Linked DNA regions of Prochlorococcus marinus CUG1417. The main gene of each other region encodes a partner of the protein of the gene in region 2 in a complex. Links are inferred from orthologs where the notes say so. Each region holds a gene or a part of one and is shown on either strand. Other genes may lie near its edges. The genes, in order: mnmG and mnmE.

Region 1 (3,465 bases), on a different replicon or contig from region 2:
ATGAGCAAAAAAAATTACCTTATGTGAAAGAGAGTAAGGACGAAGATTGGCCAGATGAAATGGATTTCAAAGTTGAAAGATGGCAAAGAGCTTCAGAAAATGAGAATAATACTTCTAGAGATCAATCAATCCAACAAGTTCAATCAAAATTAAGAAATCTTCCAAGATCAAGAAGAAGAAGAGTATAGTTTGGTAAATTCTTTAATTCCTGAATACCCCAGTAAATTTTCTAAATTTGGATTGAAAACTTCCCTTATAATTGTTAACGGTTTTTTGTCCCGAAAAAATCTGTAATTTCTTGACCAGAATGGACCTTTAAAGCAAAATTGATCTTCTAACCATTTTGCATTGACAAGTGAAATACGATCAACTTCTCTAAATAATTCTGATCTGTCTTGTGTCAAATTCTTCCAAATTGGCTCTTCTTTGGCTTTTAAATTTTCACTCACTTGATCTGCATTCCACCAACTTTCTGCCCATGCTAGGTTTTTATTATTACTTTTGATCCATACTTGTCTTCTAATTAAAGGGCCATTTAACTGATTCAATTCTGTAGGACCTTCTTGAGTGGATAGAGGATCTAATTGCATTGAAATTAATTTAATTTTTGTCTCTTGATTAGTTAAAAGCTGCAGATGTCTAGTTGGACTTCCATCCCCAAGCAGCATTAATTTCCATGGACCAGATATTTTTGGTAGTGAATTCTTCACTAAAAAAATAGAGGCTTTTTCTTCCCATAAAATTTTTGGAGAGTTAAAAAGTTTATTATTCAGTGCTCTGACGTAGTGCTTTTAAGATGATAACTTTTTTTCGGCAAAAATATTTGTCTTATCTTTTTTTATCTCTCTTATTTTTAGCCAAACAAGTAAAGCAGTTAAATCAGCTTTGCTAACCCCCGGAATTTTTGAAGCATCACCAAAATTTTTTGGCTTTATCTTATTCAAATTTTCTCTAGCTTCTAAAGATAATGTATCTATCTTTTCATAATTTATTTCTTCAGGCAGAGATTTATAGCTTTGACGATTTATTTGTTCAATGTTGTTTTTTTGTCTTTTAAGATAACCCTCGTATTTAATATCTATTTCAACACCTTCTTGTATTGAAGAATCTATATTTTTTTCAGCCAAATTATATTTAATTAAATCTGAATAATGAAAGTTTGGTCTTTTTAAGAGTTCTTTCAAAGTTGTTGAGCCTTTGATTTTTGATCCCGTGGCTAATTCTAGTTTTTCTGATATTTCATCCGTGTTTTTTAAACGAGTGTTTTTTAATCTTAATTTCTCTTCTTCAAGGAGTTTCATTTTTTCTTGATAGACCGACCATCTTTTGTCATCAATTAGCCCTATTTCATAACCTAGTGGGGTTAATCGTCTATCTGCATTATCTCCTCTAAGGGTCAACCTGTATTCACTCCTACTAGTAAGAACTCTATATGGTTCTTTGAGATCTTTGGTAATTAAATCATTGATCATTGTGCCTATATAGCTGCTTTCTCTAGAGAAGATTATTGGATCTTTTTTGTTTAGTCTTCTTGTCGCATTGACTCCGGCTACTAATCCTTGTGCTGCTGCTTCTTCATAACCAGTAGTTCCATTAATTTGTCCAGCGCTAAATAAATATTCAATTTCTTTGGTTTCGAGTGATGTTTGGAGTTGTGTTGCAGGTATATAGTCATACTCGACAGCATAAGCTGGTCGCAACATTTTACATTCATTTAATCCAGGTAAGGTTCTTAGAAGTTCTAATTGAATATTTTCAGGTAAACCTGTAGAGAATCCTTGAACATATATTTCAGGGGTATTAATTCCTTCTGGTTCTAAGAAAATTTGATGTGATTCTTTATCAGCAAATTTAACGATTTTATCTTCAATTGATGGACAATATCTTGGCCCCTTACTATCAATAAAACCGCCGTAAATGGGAGTTAAATGTAAATTGTCTCGAATTAGTTGATGTGTTTTGGGAGTTGTTCTAGTGATATGACAACTAACTTGGGGCATATTATTTTTGATATCTGGATCAAACGAAAAATATTTATCTGCTGCAGTACTTGGTTGAATATCTAATTCATCAAAAACGATACTTCTTTTATCAACTCTTGCTGGAGTCCCTGTTTTTAAACGTTCTGTTTTGATACCAATTTCGTGCAAATTTTGAGTGAGACCTTTTGCTGCTTGTTCGCCCGATCTACCAGCTGACATTGATTTATTTCCTATCCATATTCTTCCTTCTAAGAACGTACCAGCTGTAATGATTACTGATCTTGCTGAATAATAACTACCAAAGAAAGTCTTTACACCCTTTATTCTTTTTTTGACGATTTTTTTTGAGTTTAATCCAATTTCTTCAGTTTTTCCGATATCTAGTTCAGTAATCATTGCTTCTTTTAATGATAAATTATCTGTATTTTGTAGTATTTCTATCATCTTTTTTGAGTATTCTCTTTTATCTGTCTGAGCTCTTAATGCCCATACAGCAGGACCTCTACTCGCATTTAATATTCTTTTTTGTATAGCTGTCTTATCAGCTAATTTACCAATAATTCCACCTAATGCATCAACTTCATGTACCAACTGACTTTTTGCCGGGCCGCCAACAGCAGGGTTGCATGGTTGCCAGGCAATCCTATCTAAATTGATTGTAAATAAGGCTGTAGAAAATCCTAATTTTGCTGTTGTTATAGCGGCTTCGCATCCTGCATGACCTCCACCAATAACGATGACATCAAAAGATTCATTTGTTGAGTGATGATCTTGCATTTTAGGATCGATTTAATTAGCTAAATTCCTAAATCTCGTAAATTGAGGTTCAAATAATAATTTAACAGTTCCTACGGGTCCATTTCTATGTTTAGTGACAATGATTTCTGTAATTCCTCTATCTTCAGTCTCTGGATTATAGTATTCGTCTCTATAAATCATTAATACTAAATCTGCGTCTTGTTCAATAGATCCCGATTCTCTTAAATCGCTTAACATTGGCCTTTTATTTGTTCTAGATTCTACTCCTCTACTAAGCTGAGATAAAGCTACTACTGGTACTTTTAATTCTCTGGCCATGCTTTTAAGACCTCTTGTTATTCGTGAAAGTTCTTGCACTCTGTTATCAGGGGTTGATCCTTCCATTAACTGGAGGTAATCAATCACAATTAATCCAAGTTCTTTTTTTTGTTCAGCTATTAATCTTCTGCAGAGAGATCTCATCTCTAAAACACTTAAGTTAGGCTTGTCATCTATAAAAATTGGTAATTGACCTAATGAATTGATACCTTCTCCGAGCAATGGCCATTCATCTTGCTGTAATCTGCCTGTTCTTAGCCTGCCACTCTCGATTCCAACTTCCATAGAGAGCAATCTATATGTCAATTGTTCTTTACTCATTTCAAGGCTAAAAACACACACAGGTAAATCTTGCGATTGTGCAACATTTTTTGCCAGATTAAGAACTATTGAAGTTTTACCCATT
Region 2 (3,026 bases):
ATTGATCGAGTTGGAGTTCTTAAAGATATTCTTATGCGGTTATCTGATAAAGGTATAAACGTTAGTGATGCCAATGTTAAAACTGCTTATGGTAAACCAGCTATTATAAATCTTTGTGTAGGTCTTGAAAGTTATAATCAACTTCACAAAACAATTGAACAAATTAAATCAATGGCAGATGTTTTAGATATTGCCAGAGTTGGACAAAGTTAATTTTAAAATCAGATCAATCTATCTCTTACTTTTTATCTTGTAGATAAAGAAAACAATACTGCCGCAAATCAAAGCTAATAAAATACCTACACAAGATGAACCTAAGAGTAATTTTAAGGAAAAAATTCTACCTTGTTTCCATAAGTCATCAATAACTAAACTTTTTTCAAGAATTTTATTAGAAGGATTATTTAAAAAAATCGAACCAACTTTATAGTTAAAATAATAAAGTGGAATATAAGTAAAAGGGTTGCTGATCCAGGTACCAATTGCAGCTAGAACAATATTTCCCTTAGCTATTTTCGCAAAAAATACTCCCATTAAAGTCTGAAAACCAAAAAATGGAAAGCAACCACTAAATACCCCTATAGCTAAACCTTTAGCATTAAAGAAAGGACTTCCATTCTGACTCCTAAATAATGATAGAATTTTCTTATAGGTAATATCTCTTTTAAATCTCATTCAGAAAGAAAATTTCAAAATTAAATTCTTGATAATCTTACTTAATTATCCATAACAAAGCGAGAGATGGATTCAATAGTTACTACAGAAGATACGATAGCCGCAATTGCTTCAGCTATAAGTATTGGGAAGGGAGGGGTTGCGATAATAAGAATATCAGGGAAAGACGCAATAAATTCTTGCAAAAAGATTGTTCAAACTAAATCTAAATATGCATGGAAATCACATAGAGTTTTTCGTGGTTTTATTCAGGAAAATAAACAAAATAAATTTATAGATGAGGTTTTAATTTTAGTGATGAAATCCCCAAATAGCTTCACAGGAGAGGATGTAGTTGAACTTCATTGCCATGGCGGAATTATCATAGTAAATAAAGTTTTAAAGATATTATTATCTAGTAATTCTAGAGTTAGACTTGCAAACCCAGGAGAATTTAGTCAAAGAGCTTTTCTTAATGGGAAAATAGACCTTACTCAAGCCGAGTCGATTAATCAATTAATTAATGCAAGCAATACCAGATCAGCCGAGTTAGCCTTTAGCGGGGTTCAAGGAGAAATAAAGAAAAAAATTGATGATATTAAAAATGACCTTATAAATCAACTTTGCGAAATAGAAGCGAGAGTTGATTTTGAAGAAGACTTCACAGATTTTGATTACACCAAATATCTAAAAAACATTAAAAAAGTAAAAGAAAAAATAGAATTACTAATAGAAAATGCAAAAAGAAATTCATATATTCACAATGGAATATCCATTGCGCTTATAGGTAAAACAAATGTTGGCAAAAGCTCTTTATTAAATTTGCTTGCAAAAAAAGAGAAAGCAATCGTAACTAATATTCCTGGAACAACTAGAGATGTTATTGAAGTTAATTTAACTATTAATGATATTCCAATGAAAATAATTGATACTGCTGGCATAAGAGAAACTCATGAACAAATTGAAAGTATTGGAATTAAAAAAAGTTTTGGGAAAATAAAAGAGTCAGATTTTATAATTTATATTTATAGTCTTGAAGAAGGATTTAATGAAGAAGACAAAAAAATAATACAAGAAATTCCCAAAGAAAAATTAATTACTATTTTGGGCAATAAAAAAGATTTAATTGATTACAAAAATATTAATTCAAATGAGTTAAAAAACACAATTCTTATGAGTATTAAGAATAATGATGGTGAAAGATTATTAATAGACACAATTATAAAAAAATGCGGATTAAAACAAGTAGAAAATATCAATATATTTTTAAACGAAAGACATCTAACAAATTTGTCTGCTTGCTTATCTAATTTAAATGATACTGATGAAATAATTGAAAATAAATTACCATTTGATTTGTTATCAATTGAGCTGAGAGATGGAATTCAAAACTTATCTAAAATTACTGGTCAAGAATTAACAGAGGAACTTCTAGATAATATTTTTTCTAAGTTTTGTATTGGTAAATAAATTTGAGTTAAATTACATAGTGGTATATAGTTGATTCTCTAACTTCAGTTTAATTTTTATTAATTAATTATTTCTTAGTTTAGTGGATTTAAATACTCCAATAATAAGTAGAATCATTGATAATTGGATCGATGAAGATATAGGTAGGGGAGATCTTACAAGTTCCTCTATTACAGAAGAGAACGGTAATGCATATTGGATTGCAAAAGAAGAGGGTATATTCTGCGGGGTTGAAATTATAAAAGAAATTTTTAGAAAAATTGATTTAAAAATCAGTCCAAAATTTAATATCTCTGATGGAGATCAATTTGTTAAAGATCAAAAACTCTTAGAAATATATGGGCCTTCAAAAAGTTTGCTAGCTAGTGAAAGAATAAGCTTAAATATAGCAATGCATTTATCTGGAATATCAACATACACAAAGAATCTTGTAAATAAGTTAGAAGGTACAAATATAAAATTAGCAGATACTAGGAAAACGACTCCTGGCTTAAGAATATTTGAAAAATATGCATTCAAATGCGGAGGTGGAGTCAATCATAGAATGGGATTATACGATGCAGCTATGATAAAAGAAAATCACATTGCATGGACAGATAATCTTAATAATGCAGTAAAAAAAATTCGACTAAATTCGCCTTTTACAACTCACATCATAATTGAAGCCGAGAATATCGAACAGGCAAAAGAAGCAGTATTAGCAGGAGCAGATAGTGTCTTATTGGATGAACTTAGCCCTGAAATAATCAAAAAAAACGTTCAAGAATTAAGAGATTTATCAATGATTAGCTTAAAAAAAGAAGTAAATAAAAATTTGATAATAGAAGTTTCTGGAATTAACCCTGAAGAAATTAGTAAATATCTAATAAAAGGTATTGATTTGATTTCAACAAGTTCTTCAA

The links.
Region 1: the proteins of mnmE (region 2) and mnmG are in contact, whole or in part, in a solved structure (PDB 9HIP), measured with the Escherichia coli proteins. The link is inferred for Prochlorococcus marinus CUG1417 from one-to-one orthologs.

The regions. Positions count from the first base shown.
Region 1 is NZ_JAAORN010000002.1:560,235-563,699, reverse strand. Bases 276-3,189 are described here. They hold mnmG (tRNA uridine-5-carboxymethylaminomethyl(34) synthesis enzyme MnmG), read right to left. Parts: upstream 2,760-3,189; coding sequence 792-2,759; downstream 276-791. Other genes in these bases: dnaB (replicative DNA helicase), read right to left, coding at 2,772-3,189; HA140_RS09145 (chorismate lyase), read right to left, coding at 276-743. In the rest of the region: HA140_RS09150 (RNA helicase), read left to right, coding at 1-188; more of HA140_RS09145, read right to left, coding at 168-275; more of dnaB, read right to left, coding at 3,190-3,465. UniProt on the Escherichia coli protein: NAD-binding protein involved in the addition of a carboxymethylaminomethyl (cmnm) group at the wobble position (U34) of certain tRNAs, forming tRNA-cmnm(5)s(2)U34.
Region 2 is NZ_JAAORN010000001.1:189,347-192,372, reverse strand. Bases 1-2,932 are described here. They hold mnmE (tRNA uridine-5-carboxymethylaminomethyl(34) synthesis GTPase MnmE), read left to right. Parts: upstream 1-741; coding sequence 742-2,124; downstream 2,125-2,932. Other genes in these bases: nadC (carboxylating nicotinate-nucleotide diphosphorylase), read left to right, coding at 2,207-2,932; HA140_RS01045 (DUF2062 domain-containing protein), read right to left, coding at 232-675; HA140_RS01050 (RelA/SpoT family protein), read left to right, coding at 1-213. In the rest of the region: more of nadC, read left to right, coding at 2,933-3,026. UniProt on the Escherichia coli protein: Exhibits a very high intrinsic GTPase hydrolysis rate. Involved in the addition of a carboxymethylaminomethyl (cmnm) group at the wobble position (U34) of certain tRNAs, forming tRNA-cmnm(5)s(2)U34.